DNA from 2 places in the Acidovorax carolinensis genome. Region 1 is predicted to be linked to the other one. Evidence: riboswitches for the same ligand, from Rfam matches in the RefSeq annotation. Region 1 holds a riboswitch; the other holds the start of a gene.
What was found. Region 1 has a riboswitch for glycine ahead of gcvT (glycine cleavage system aminomethyltransferase GcvT). Riboswitches for the same ligand answer to the same signal wherever they lie in the genome.

Region 1 (3,405 bases):
GCGGATTGTTCTGCGTGGTGGGAATCATCGGCAACCTGATCGATCCCCAGCGCATGGAACTGGAGACCGCGCAATGACGCCAGTAATGATCTCCACCATGGTGCTGTGCTTTGCACTCACCGTCTCCGTGGCCGTGTCGATCGGGCTGGCCTCCATCCTGGGCATCCAGGTGGCCAACGCCAACATGCTGATCGCGGTGAAAGAGATGTTCGCCTCGATCAACAAGTTTCCACTGGCCGCCATTCCGTTTTTCATCTTGGCGGGCAACCTGATGGAAACCGGCGGCATCTCGCGCCGGCTGGTCGAGTTTGCCAAGAGCATCGTCGGCGGCGTGCAGGGCGGCCTGCCCATGACCTGCGTGCTCACCTGCATGATCTTTGCGGCGGTGTCGGGCTCGTCGGTGGCCACCACTTTTGCCATTGGCGCCATTTTGATCCCTGCGCTCATCAAACATGGCTACCCCACCAGCTATGCCGCGGCGCTGCAGGCCACCAGTGCCGAGTTGGGCGTGATCATTCCGCCCTCCATTCCCATGATCCTGTACGGCGTGAGCGCCGAGGTGTCGATTGGTGAGCTGTTCATCGCCGGCTTTGGCCCGGGCCTCTTGATCAGTGGCGCGCTGATGCTGTTTGTCTGGGCCTACTGCAAATACAAGGGCTGGGGCAAGAACGATGGCGATGGCCGCATGCCCTTTGGCCGCGCCACGCTGCAGGCCGGCTGGGCATTGTTCATGCCTGTGATCATTCTGGGCGGCATCTACGGCGGCATCTTCACCCCCACCGAGGCCTCGGCCGTGGCCGTGTTCTACGCGCTGGTGGTGGGCGTGGTGATCTACCGCGAAATCAAGGTCAAGGACCTGTTCGCCATCCTGCGCAAGTCGGCCATCTCGTCGGCGGTAATCATGTTCATCATCGCCAACGCCGGGTTGTTTGCCTTCCTCATCACGCGCGCCGGCGTGCCGGATGCCATTGGCCGCTGGCTGGAGGCGGTGTTGCAATCCCCCACCCTGTTCCTGCTGGGTGTGAACGCGGCGCTGTTCATCATCGGCATGTTCATCGAGACCAGCGCGGCCATCATCGTGCTGGCGCCCATCCTGGCGCCCGTGGCAATGCACTTCGGCGTGGACCCGGTGCACTTCGGCCTGATCATGGTGGTGAACCTCGCACTGGGCATGATCACGCCGCCCTTTGGCGTGAACCTGTTTGCCGCCTGCACGGTGGCGCGCATATCGCTGGACCGCATCATCAAGCACCTGCTGCCGTTCGTGGGGGTGATCCTGGTGTGCCTGATGGTCATCACCTATGTGCCATGGATTTCGCTGGCGCTGCGCGATCTGGTGTACGCGAAGTAAGTACAATCGTGCCCGTCAGGAGAGAGTGCCCCGTCCCTTGCAAGAGAGGATGCGCGGCACCGCCGAAGGCGCAGGAACACCCGAACGCTCAGGCAAAAGGACTGGCAACCGCCCGCAGTGATGCGGGCGTTCCCTTGCTGGAGAGAGATGGCCCGCACCATGCGAAGGCCATCCACCGAAGGAGCAAACCGCGCAGCCAGCCAGGGTGTTGCGGTGAATCTCTCAGGTAAAGCGGACAGCAGGGCAAATCCCGTGGCACATGTGCCGCGACCCCCATTTGCCCTGGAGCTTTCATGTCCGCACCTGCCGCCGCCCCCCTGCTCAATACGCCCCTGAACGCCCTGCACATCGAGCTGGGCGCCCGCATGGTGCCGTTTGCCGGCTACTCCATGCCCGTGCAGTACCCCGCGGGCCTGATGGCCGAGCACCAGCACACGCGCCAGGCCGCCGGCCTGTTCGATGTGTCCCACATGGGCCAGCTCAAACTGGTCGGCCCCGATGCCGCTGCCGCGTTCGAGAGCCTGATGCCCGTGGACGTGATCGACCTGCCCGTGGGCAAGCAGCGCTACGGCCTGCTGCTCAACGACGCGGGCGGCATCATCGACGACCTGATGTTCTTTCGTGTTGCGCAAAACGAAATCTTCGTGATCGTCAACGGCGCCTGCAAGGTGGGCGACATCGCGCACATCCAGGCCCGCATCGGCCAGCGTTGCGAAGTCCTCCCCATGCCCGACCATGCCCTGCTGGCGCTGCAGGGCCCCCAGGCCGTCACCGCCCTGTCGCGCCTGGCGCCGGGCGTTGAAAAGCTGGTGTTCATGACCGGCGGCAACTACGCCATCGCGGGCTGCGACTGCTTTGTGACGCGCAGCGGCTACACCGGCGAGGATGGCTTTGAAATCTCCGTGCCCGCCGCGCAGGCCGACACGCTGGCGCGTGCGCTGCTGGCCCAGCCCGAAGTCAAGCCCATCGGCCTGGGCGCGCGCAACTCGCTGCGCCTGGAAGCCGGCCTGTGCCTGTATGGCAACGACATCGACACCACCACCTCCCCTGTGGAAGCGGCCATTGGCTGGGCCATGCAAAAGGTGCGCCGCACCGGTGGCGCCCGCGCAGGCGGTTTCCCGGGCGCCGACAAGGTGCTGGCGCAGCTCGACAACCCGGCCAGCCTGACGCGCAAGCGCGTGGGCCTGATCGCGCTGGAGCGCGTGCCCGTGCGCGAGCACACCGAGCTGCAAAGCCTGGATGGCCAGAAGATCGGCGAGGTCACCAGCGGCCTGCTGGGCCCCACCATCGACAAACCCGTGGCCATGGGCTATGTGCTGCCCGCCCATGCCGCCCTGGGCACGCGCGTCAACGCCATCGTGCGCGGCAAGGCCGTGCCCATGGAAGTGAGCGCCATGCCCTTTGTGCCCACGAACTACTACCGCGGCTAATTACCCCACGCCGCCGCCGCAGGGCCCGGCTACATTCCGGATTCCTTCCTTTTTTTCCAGGAGCTTTCCCATGACGATCAAATTTTCCAAAGACCACGAATGGATCAACGCCGCCGACGCCAATGCGGCCGTGGTCGGCATCACCGTGCACGCCCAGGACGCGCTGGGTGACGTGGTGTTTGTGGACCTGCCCGCCGTGGGCACCACGTTTGCCCAGGGCGACGTGGCCGGCGTGGTCGAGTCGGTCAAGGCCGCCGCCGACGTGTACATGCCGGTCTCCGGCGAAGTGGTCGAAGTCAACGAGGCCCTGCGCGCCGACCCCTCGCTGGCCAACTCCGACCCGCTCAACACCGGCTGGTTCTTCAAGGTCAAGCTCAGCGACGCGAGCCAGCTCGATGCGCTGCTGGACGAAGCCACCTACGCCGATTTCGCCAAGAACGCCTGACGCGAATTTGCCTTCAACCCGCTAACGTCGTGGGTCGCCTTGCCGTGCTACAGCACTGTCTGCGGCTTCCCGCCTGGTTATCCGATTGAATCCAAATCCGCATGGCGCCCTACCCTCCCGTTAGAGAACCTGCCCTATGTTGATGCCATCTGCCTTGCCGCTCGGCGAGCTTGAAAACG
Region 2 (3,405 bases), 1.4 Mb from region 1:
CGTGTGCAGCGCGCCAAGGCCATCACCGCCACACAGATTTGCGAAGACCTGCTGCTGACGCCCGCATTGCCGGACACCGGCCTGACTCTGGCCGAGCGCGTGGGCGTGGCGCAGGCCGTGGCGCGGGTCAGCGGCCTGCCCGCGCTGGCAGCGCACTACGCCGCCCGCGCGCAGCACCCTGCGGCACCCGCCGAGACTGCGCGCTGGCAAGCCATCGCGCACTTCACGCAGCTTCTGGCCACCAACCCCGCAGCGGCCGACCGCCAGGCCTTGCAGGCGCTGCAGCAGGCGGGCCTGCCCACGGGCGATGTGGTGCTGCTGGCGCAGCTGATCGGCTTTGCGGCCTACCAGGCCCGCGTGCTGGCCGGTGTGGGTGCGCTGGCGGCGCTGGGCGCAGCAGGCGGCGCACCCGCGCAAGCGGCCTCGCCTGCAGCGCCCGAGGCACCCTTCGTTCACCCGGCCAACCTGCCCGCCCCCGGCGAGCCGCTGCGCCTGAACGGCTACACCAGCGAAACCCTGGGCTGGAGCGCCTGGTTGCCCGTGCTGGACCCGGCCACCGCCACGCCCGAACAAAACGCCGTGCTGGACGCCAGCCACCCCAAGGCCCGCAGTTCGGACTTCTACCTGCTGCTGGCGCACCAGCCGCGCGTACTGGCCGAGCGCTCCGAGGCCTTCAACGCCATCATGTACGCGCCCGGCGGCCTGCCGCGGGCCGAGCGCGAGATCGCCACCACCGTGGTCTCGCGCATCAACGGCTGTGTGTACTGCGCGTCCGTCCACGCCCAGCGCTTTGAGCAACTGGCCAAGCGCAACGATGTGATTGCGCAGATCTTCACCGACCCCGACACCGCCGGCACCAACGCGCGCGAGCGCGCCATTGCGCACGCCAGCGCCGTCCTCACGCGCGCGCCCGGCGCCGTGGGAGCAGCGGATCTGGCGCCGCTGCGTGCAGCCGGCCTGTCCGACCTGGAGATCCTCGACACCGTGCACGCGGCGGCGCTTTTTGCCTGGGCCAACCGGCTGATGCTGAACCTCGGCGAAGCCGTGCATCCGTAACCCGGGTTCCATTAGCAGGGATCACCATCCATAAGCGCACCGCGGGCGCGGCAGCGGCGCGAGAATGACTCCCGCAGGAGAGCACGGCGGCCCGCAAGGGCGCCGCTGCACCGAAGGCGCAAACTCCCATACACGCTCAGGTCCCGTACTGCACCATTCATCAAAGCCGTCTGGAGAGCCGCCACCACCGTGGCGCACCGAAGGAGCAAACCGCGCGCCAGTTGGGCGGCGCGGTGAATCTCTCAGGTACCAAGGACAGGGGGAGCGGCAGCTTGGCGGACGCGCGCCATTCGATTGCTATTTAAAAAATAGCTATCAACGCACGTTCATTAAGCGCCAGAGCCCAGAAAGGCTTTAGAAATCATGCGCGTGATCGTTTTGGGCGCCGGCTTGCTCGGCGTGACTTCGGCTTATTTCCTGCAACAGCTTGGCCATGAGGTCACCGTCATCGACCGCCAGGGCGCGCCCGGCGCCGAAACCAGCTTTGCCAACGGCGGGCAGATTTCGGTGAGCCACGCCGAGCCCTGGGCCAACCCCAGCGCGCCGCTGAAGGTGCTGCAGTGGCTGGGCCAGGAAGATGCGCCACTGCTGTTTCGCATCCGCGCCGACATGCGCCAGTGGCTGTGGGGTCTGTCGTTCCTGCGCAACTGCACCCCGGCGCGCACGCGCCACAACATCGAGCAGATCGTGCGCCTGGGCACCTACAGCCGCGACACGTTGCAGCAGCTGCGCGCGGCCACCGGCATTGCATACGACCAGCGCACGCAGGGCATCCTGCACTTCTATACCAACGCCAAGGAGTTCGACGGCGCCCTGACCCCCGCGGAGCAGATGCGCGCGCTGGGCTGCGAGCGCCAGGTGATCAGCGCCGACGAAGCCGTGCGCATCGAGCCCGCCCTCGCCCACATCCGCCCGCAGCTGGCCGGCGCTACCTTTACGGCCGAAGACGAATCGGGTGATGCCAACCAGTTCACCCGCGAGCTGGCCAAGCTCTGCGAGGCAGCCGGCGTACAGTTCCGCATGGGGCACCACATCACGGCGCTGCGCGAGGTGGGTGATGCCATCGACCATGTAGAGGTGACCAACGCCGAGGGCCGCTTCGAGCGCGTGCGTGGCGATGCCTTCGTGCTGGCCATGGGCTCGTTCAGCCCGCTGCTGGCGCAGCCGCTGGGCATTCGCCTGCCCATCTATCCGGCCAAGGGCTATTCGGTGACCATGCCGGTCAAGGACGCCCGCATGGCGCACCAGGTGAGCCTGACGGACGACGAGTTCAAGCTCGTGTTCTCGCGCTACACCAGCGAGCGTGGCGGGGACCGTTTGCGCATCGCCGGTACGGCCGAACTCAACGGCTACGACCGCAACCTCAACCAGGTGCGCTGCGACGCCATCGTGCGCCGCGTGGAGCAGCTCTTCCCCGGCGCGGGCGACGCGAGCCAGGCCCAGTTCTGGACCGGCCTGCGCCCGGCCACGCCCAGCAACGTGCCGCTGATCGGCAAAACCAAAGTGGGCAACCTGTTCCTCAACACCGGCCACGGCACGCTGGGCTGGACACACGCCTGCGGCTCGGGTAAATCGATTGCGCGCATCGTGAGCGGCCTGGCGCCCGAGCTGGACTTTGCGTTCACCGGCATGCCGCGCCACACGCCATCCGGATTGCTGCCCGTCGCCAGCACGCACAAGGCCTGAACAGCAGGGCCCAGGCGGGCGCCGCCGCGCGGCCCGCCCCACGCCGCGCGGCCGCCTGCGTTCAGATGAACACCGTCAGCACGCCGGTATAGCCGTACAGGTGGTGGTGCGCGATTTCGCCGCCCGCGAAAAATCCCACCAAAGGCACATCACCCAGCGCATGCCGCACGATTTGCAGCTCGGCACTCGGCCCGCCAAAGTGCGGGCCGCCACGGCCGGAGCAGCTCACGTAGATGGCGCCCCGGATGGGCCGGGCCGGTGTGCTGCCGCCGGCAGCCCCACGCTACCAGGCGCCGGGCGCCGATCCCCCTGCGCTGCGCTGGCCAGCGGTGCCGGCTCCAGCGCTTCGGGCGACAGTTCTTCGCGGATTTCGGCGCAGATGCGCATCAGGTCGGCGCGGGCTGCAGCCACGTTGCGCTGGCAAAACGCCAGGTGCATGCCTGGCTCGACATGGTCGGCCAGCGCCACACCCCGGCGCGCGCCATCGAGACCCACGATATGGCGGACACGCGTGTCGGTACCAAAGTGGCCGGTGCGCTGCGCCCCCTGGGGCTGTTCGCCGGCATCCACCAGGCCCGCCAGCGTGGCCCGCACCTTGCGCAGCGCCGCCTGCGCATCGCCGTCCAGCGATACATCGAGCGTGGACAACAGCACGTCGAGCGC

Region 2: it holds a riboswitch for glycine, as region 1 does, so the genes downstream of both, CBP34_RS17395 (D-amino acid dehydrogenase) here and gcvT (glycine cleavage system aminomethyltransferase GcvT) in region 1, are expected to answer to the same signal.

The regions. Positions count from the first base shown of each region.
Region 1 covers NZ_CP021361.1:2,251,762-2,255,166, forward strand. Annotated here, with positions in the region: gene CBP34_RS10455 (TRAP transporter small permease) at 1-77, shown strand, start outside; gene CBP34_RS10460 (TRAP transporter large permease) at 74-1,351, shown strand; glycine riboswitch at 1,358-1,465, shown strand; glycine riboswitch at 1,479-1,600, shown strand; gene gcvT (glycine cleavage system aminomethyltransferase GcvT) at 1,645-2,781, shown strand; gene gcvH (glycine cleavage system protein GcvH) at 2,852-3,226, shown strand; gene gcvP (aminomethyl-transferring glycine dehydrogenase) at 3,363-3,405, shown strand, end outside.
Region 2 covers NZ_CP021361.1:3,700,466-3,703,870, forward strand. Annotated here, with positions in the region: gene CBP34_RS17390 (peroxidase-related enzyme) at 1-1,056, shown strand, start outside; glycine riboswitch at 1,217-1,325, shown strand; gene CBP34_RS17395 (D-amino acid dehydrogenase) at 1,420-2,742, shown strand; partial or broken gene CBP34_RS17400 (FIST signal transduction protein) at 2,804-3,405, opposite strand, start outside.